Regions from separate parts of the Bradyrhizobium septentrionale genome, predicted to be linked through region 2. Evidence: riboswitches for the same ligand, from Rfam matches in the RefSeq annotation. Region 2 holds a riboswitch; the other holds the start of a gene.
The links. A riboswitch is a leader RNA that binds a small molecule or an ion and turns the genes downstream of it on or off. The one in region 2 is predicted to bind cobalamin.
Positions count from the first base shown of each region.

Region 1: another riboswitch for cobalamin. It lies ahead of metE (5-methyltetrahydropteroyltriglutamate--homocysteine S-methyltransferase); the one in region 2 lies ahead of HAP48_RS38465 (ribonucleoside-diphosphate reductase subunit alpha).

Region 1 covers NZ_CP088285.1:793,856-797,068, forward strand. The annotation lists gene metE (5-methyltetrahydropteroyltriglutamate--homocysteine S-methyltransferase) at 1-2,002, opposite strand, end outside; cobalamin riboswitch at 2,105-2,304, opposite strand; one part of gene HAP48_RS05715 (IS3-like element ISRj2 family transposase) at 2,733-2,985, shown strand; one part of gene HAP48_RS05715 (IS3-like element ISRj2 family transposase) at 2,985-3,213, shown strand, end outside.
Region 2 covers NZ_CP088285.1:7,705,228-7,708,440, reverse strand. The annotation lists gene HAP48_RS38475 (PepSY domain-containing protein) at 1-719, shown strand, start outside; gene HAP48_RS38470 (hypothetical protein) at 957-1,271, shown strand; cobalamin riboswitch at 1,499-1,715, shown strand; gene HAP48_RS38465 (ribonucleoside-diphosphate reductase subunit alpha) at 1,836-3,213, shown strand, end outside.

The DNA of each region.
Region 1 (3,213 bases), 2.9 Mb from region 2:
CTGAGTAACACATGTGGGTATGAATCTGAGTTTGTTCGGCGACGCCCGATGAGCAGATGCGGAAGCAATCTCCAGCCCACTCGAGGTAAACGGTCCACTGCGCACGACGCAATGGCAAGCCTTCGCGTAGTGCAGCCTCATCGATCTGGATCATGGAAGCACCCGCATTCTCGAGATCGCCGACTTCATCTCGAATTGCGAGCGCAATCTGACGGCAGACTTCGCTTCGGGGAATATCCTCGCGAACGAACGACCAGTTCAAGATCGTTACTGGTCCGGTCAACATCGCCTTCATCGGCCTTTTGGTTAGCGACTGCGCATAGCGCCACCAGTCCACCGTGATCGGCTTCGGCCGCGAGACATCTCCAAACAGGATCGGCGGCCGGACACAGCGCGAGCCATAGGATTGCACCCAACCGTTTTTGGTAAATGCGAAGCCGGAGAGTTGCTCGCCGAAGTACTGCACCATGTCATTGCGCTCAAACTCGCCATGGACGAGCACGTCCAGACCGATGTCTTCCTGCCAACGTACGGCGCGCGCCGTCTCTTCCTTGAGGAACTTGTCGTATTGCTCGTCGCTCATCGCGCCTCGCGCATGCGCCGCCCGGGTATTACGGACCTCTGAGGTCTGAGGAAACGATCCGATCGTCGTGGTCGGGAACGCTGGCAGCCCGAAGCGCTTGCGTTGGATCTCGGCCCGACTGGCAAATGGGCTGGCGCGCCGGCGCATGGCCTGGTTGATCGCACTCAGCCGGACAACGACATTGGCATCTCGGATCTTCGGCGACGTCCGGCGGACGGCTGCGGCACACTCCGATTCCGCAAGAGCTTTCGCAACATTCTGGTCGCCTGCGAGTGCCCGCGCCAAGGTCGCAAGCTCACGCATCTTCTGAACCGAGAAAGCAAGCCAGCTCTTGACGTCGGAGGCGAGCCCGGTCTCGAGTTCAACATCGACCGGCACATGAAGCAGCGAGCAGGATGGGGCGATCTGTACGCGGTCCTTACCAAGCTTCGCAATCGCGGGGTCCAGTCGCTGGCGGAGCGCCGACAAATTCGATCGCCAAACATTCCTACCGTCTATGACGCCGAGCGACATGACGAGGTCACTTCGGCCGCTCGCAATGATCTGGCTCAATAACTCTGGCGCGCGAACCAGATCGACGTGAAGCCCGGCAACAGGCAGGCGCAGGGCAGCGTCCAGATTGTCGCAGAGGCCACCGAAATAGCTTGCAACCATGATCTTGATGGCCGGCCCTTCCTTTGCGAGCCGGCCATAAGCATGTACCAAGGAGTTTCGCGAACTCTCATCCAGATCAAGGACTAGCCAAGGTTCGTCGAATTGAACCCAATTTGCCCCGCGTTTGGCCAATTCCTTCAAAAGCTCAATATAGACCGGTATCAGGTCATCCAGCAGTGACAGTGGCTGGAACGCACGATCGGCACTCTTGCCAAGCTTCAAGAATGTAACCGGCCCGATCAGGACAGGGCGCGTCTGAAAGCCAAGGGCCTTGGCTTCCTCGTACTCCTCGATTGGTTTGCGAGAGGATAGTCTGAAAGTCTGCCCCGGGTGAAATTCCGGGACCATGTAATGGTAGTTGGTGTCGAACCATTTGGTCATCTCCTGCGCGGGTGCGCCATATCCACGCGACGGGTGACCGCAACTCCCATCCTGACCGTCGCATTGTGACCCGCGTGCCATGGCGAAGTATGTCTTGAGCGAAATGGATCCGGCATTCGTCTCGTAGACTTCTGGGATGGCACCAACCATGACACTGGTGTCGAGCACCTGGTCGTACAGCGAGAAATCGTTCGATGGGATCACGGTGATACCGAGAGACCTCTGGCGAGCCCAATTTGCGGCACGTAGGCCAGCTGCATCCTCGAGCAACTGCTGTTCGGCGATTTTTCCGGCCCAGTAACTTTCGAGCGCAACCTTGAGCTCTCGCCTTGGACCGATGCGTGGCGTTCCGAGTGTGGCAACCGGAAGAGAGAGAAGAGACATAGCGTTAACCCCATATTGGGGGCAAAGGCCATGGCGGACGCAGGCAGAAGAAGTCGCGCGAGCGACCGCTGCTTGGCGCACCACCGGGACACCCCGCCCGTGGACGAAGATAGTGTCGGGGCAGGTCTCCTGGCTCGCGGCTCAGCGCTGCTGTCCGGCCTTCCCGAAACCGTCAGGCTTCAGTGACTTCGTTGGACAGCGGCTCGCCGCTCACAGTTGCGGGGACAGCGCCGGCATTGACACCGGCTTCCCTCTTAGCTCCGGCCTAATGAGACTGGAGAACCTCGACACCTTCAATTATCGGCAAAAGGGATGTTCCGTCAACCTCGCGAATTCATGTTGCGATCTGCTAATGTGCCTAGCGGCATGCCCACCGTTCATCCTCGATGCAGAAGTCGCTCTGCAATCACGGACATCGGATGACATCCCGAAAGTCCCTCCGCGTGGGCAGCGACAAATCCGAATACGCCGCCTTTGCGCCGAGGACCACTTGGTCGAACAGACGGCTTTCATGCAAGCTGGCCCCGGTTCATCAAGCACGGCGCGCTGCCTTCTCCAAGCAATCAACGATCCACCGAATAAGATAGCATACGCGGCGCGAGGTGTTTCTGTGATGCCAGCCATTTCTGGTAGGCGTCACTCAGAGCTGGCTCCGCAAATTCGGACAGTAGCTTGAGTGGATTTTCTGCCTGACAGCGGCGAGGATTCTTGCCGCGAATCAGGAGCGAAGATGACGAAGAAGAGCCGCCGGATGCATTCTCCGGCATTCAAGGCGAAGGTTGCTTTGGCTGCGGTCAAAGGCGACAAGACGCTGGCGGAGCTGGCGCAACTGTTTGATGTTCATCCGAACCAGATCACGATCTGGAAAAACCAGCTCCTGGAAGGCGCCGCCGGCGTGTTTGGGCATGACAAGGCGTCGGCCGAGACGCCGGTCGATTTGAAGGCGTTACATGCCAAGATCGGCGAGCTGGCGTTGGAAAACGATTTTTTGTCCGGCGCGCTCACCAAGGCGGGCCTGCTGAGCGCAAAGCGATGATCGACCGCGGTCATGATCTTTCTATCGTGCGCCAGGCGAAGGTCCTGAAGCTGGCTCGCAGCACGGTCTACTATGAACCTCGGCCAGTTTCGGCCGAGGACCTTGCCTTGATGCGTCGGCTCGATGAGCTGCATCTCGATTATCCCTTCGCGGGAGCGCGTATGCAGCGATCGTT
Region 2 (3,213 bases):
GCCACCTGACGACGCCGTATCGCGGCTGGCACGCCTTACATCATGTCGTCGGACTGGCAGCAGCCGTTTTCCTGCTCACGTGGATCGTCAGCGGATGGCTTTCGATGGATCATGGACGGCTATTTTCGCGCGGGCAATTGACTGACGCTGAAGCGGCGGTAGCGGTCACCGGGGTCGACATTGCGGGCCTGGCATCGTCAATTTGGCCCCCGGTCTCGCCAGGTGCACGTGAAGTCGAGTGGTTCGCATTTGGCGGACAGCAGTTTCGGCGCGACCGCGTGGCGCTCGACAAACAGATGCTGGTTCGGTCGGGCGTAGCGGCATCTGATCCGACCGGCCTTCTGGGTGCGGACGATGTCACCGGCCTGATGTCGCGCTTGGCGCCTGGATGCGGCGCGCCGGGGGCCGTGCCGGCCGACGACGCCTATGAGGCTGCATCACAACTCCCTTCGGCGCCTGTCTATCGTACGATATGCGGCGACGTCTGGTTCGATGTCGACAGCGTCAACGGCATGGTGTTGCAGCGCCTGGACTCCTCGCGTCGCGCGTATCGCTGGGCTTACCAAGCGCTTCACACGCTTGATTTTCCGGTTCTCGTGCAGCACCCGGCAACCCGTACGCTGATCGTCGTCGGGCTTTGTACGCTGGGCTTCCTTTTTTCGATCACGGGAATTCTAATTGGCTGGCGAAGATTACTGCTGTCTCTATCCCGATCGTGAAACTATGATTTTCATTACCTTTGTGTCGTGGGGTATTGACCGTGGGGACTGTCCGCTCAATCGAGAGTCAATATTTGGACGTTACACACGAGGGCGAAGCGATCTCTGTGCGCTTTGTTCCGAATACTGATCTGACCGTGGGCTCGCATCGCCGCGCTAGTCAATCGATCAGGTTGGTCAGGACGCAACTGAAGCGGTTTGCCGACAAAGGATGGAGGGGTCACCGCGCATTTCTTGATGGCCGACATGAACGCCGTTTCGGATTTCATCTCGCGCATCGACGAAAAACTCGATCGCCTCCGCAACGAGAAGATCACGATCAAAATGTTGGAAGAGATCCTGCTTCTCACTCCGCTTGAGCGTCAACGCTGGACGAAAGACGGTCGCCTTCCGGCTGCTGGCAATTCCTACATCGATCGCGGCCAGAAAATTCGGCTGTGGACCTATTCACCCGATGTAGTCGCACGGCTTTGGAAAAACCCGGAGATCATCGAGAACTGGCGGAAGGCGGATCTTGCGAGTGGGTCCGCCTCGGCAGGTCAGTCCGATTGAATTGAGAATCAGGCTTGCGCATCGACGTGGTCGAGAACGTCTCTATCGGGCTCCGACAGAATCGGTGCAGTCTCATCAGCGCCTTTTCCCGTCTCGTTCCGTAGGAACACGGAAGTTCAAACGGTCCCCAATGTGGATAACGGGGCCAAGTTGTCTTCGAACTGTCTTGCGAGGCGGTTTTTTGCGTAAAGGCATTAACCGCCCATTGACACTTCGGGACGAATATCACCACATATAGCTGTCATGGTTCCACCGGATCGCAAGATTTGGTGACTAAGAGGGAAGTCGGTGAATCGCACGTGCTGCGAGATTCCGGCGCTGCCCCCGCAACTGTAAGCAGTGAGTCACTCCCGATTTAAGTCACTGGTGCGCCGTGCGCATTGGGAAGACAGGGCGTGGCGATGACCTGCGAGCCAGGAGACCTGCCGTGACATCAGAACGTCCACGGGCGGGGTGTCCGGCGGTTGCTCGTTTGCCATGCCCGGCGTTCGCCGGCCATGCGATCTGGCGCCTGTCGCAAATCCAGCCCCCATAACAACTGCATTTCTACCACGGGGCCTGCCGATGTCTTTGTCTCTCGATCGCGAACTGGCGAAAGCCACTCCAGTCATTCAGTTGCGTCCAGATTCACATGCCGCGCCGGAAGCCGAGCTTCCGATGCAGGTGATCCGCCGCAACGGGACGGTGTCGCGCTTCGACGCCAGCAAGATTTCGGTCGCGATGACCAAGGCGTTCCTCGCGGTCGAGGGCCACACCGCAGCAGCCTCCCGTCGCGTCCATGAAGTGGTCGAGCAGTTGACGGCGGAAGTCGTCACCGCGCTGTCGCGCCGCATGAGCGAAGGCCGTACCTTCCATATCGAGGACGTGCAGGATCAGGTCGAACTGGCCTTGATGCGCAGCGAGCACCACAAGGTGGCGCGCGCCTACGTGCTGTACCGCGACGAGCGCACCCGGCAGCGTGCCGAGCAGGAGGCCGTCAAGCCGCAGGCCGGTCCGCAATTCAACGTCACGCTCGCCAACGGCAGCAAGGTGCCGCTGGACAATGCGCGGCTTGCTCTGATCGCCAACGAAGCCTGCGCCGGCCTCGAAGGCGTCGACGCCGCCGCCGTGCTCGCCGAAACCCATCGCAATCTCTACGACGGCATCAGCCAGGACGAACTTGCGCTTGCGTCCGTGATGGCCGCCCGTACTCTGGTAGAGCAGGAGCCGAATTACGCCTATGTCAGCGCGCGCCTGCTGCTCGACAAGCTGCGCACCGAAGTGCTGTCCTATGTCGAAGGCACGCCGGCCAACGCCTCGCAGGCCGACATGGCGACGCGCTATGCCGAGTATTTTCCGGCCTATATCAGGACCGGCATCAAGGCCGAACTGCTCGACGCTGACCTCGCACGATTCGATCTGCCCCGGCTTGCGGCGGCGCTGAAGCCGGAGCGCGACCTGTCGTTCCAGTTCCTTGGCCTGCAAACGCTCTACGACCGCTATTTCCTGCACGAGCGCGGCAACCGCATCGAACTGCCGCAGGCATTCTTCATGCGCGTCGCGATGGGCCTTGCCGTGCGCGAGATCGACCGCGAGGCGCGCGCCATCGAGTTCTACAATCTGCTGTCATCGTTCGACTTCATGGCCTCGACGCCAACGCTGTTCAACTCCGGTACGCTGCGGCCGCAGCTTTCGTCGTGCTTCCTCACCACCGTGGCCGATGATCTCGATGGCATCTTCAAGTCGGTCAAGGACAACGCGCTGCTGGCGAAGTATTCCGGCGGCCTCGGCAACGACTGGACCCGCGTGCGCGGTCTGGGCGCCCACATCAAGGGGACCAATGGCGAGAGCCAGGGCGTGGTGCCGTTCCTCAAGGTCGCCAACGACACCGCGATCGCCGTCAACCAGGGTGGCAAACGCAAGGGCGCAGTCTGTGCCTATCTTGAGACCTGGCACATCGACA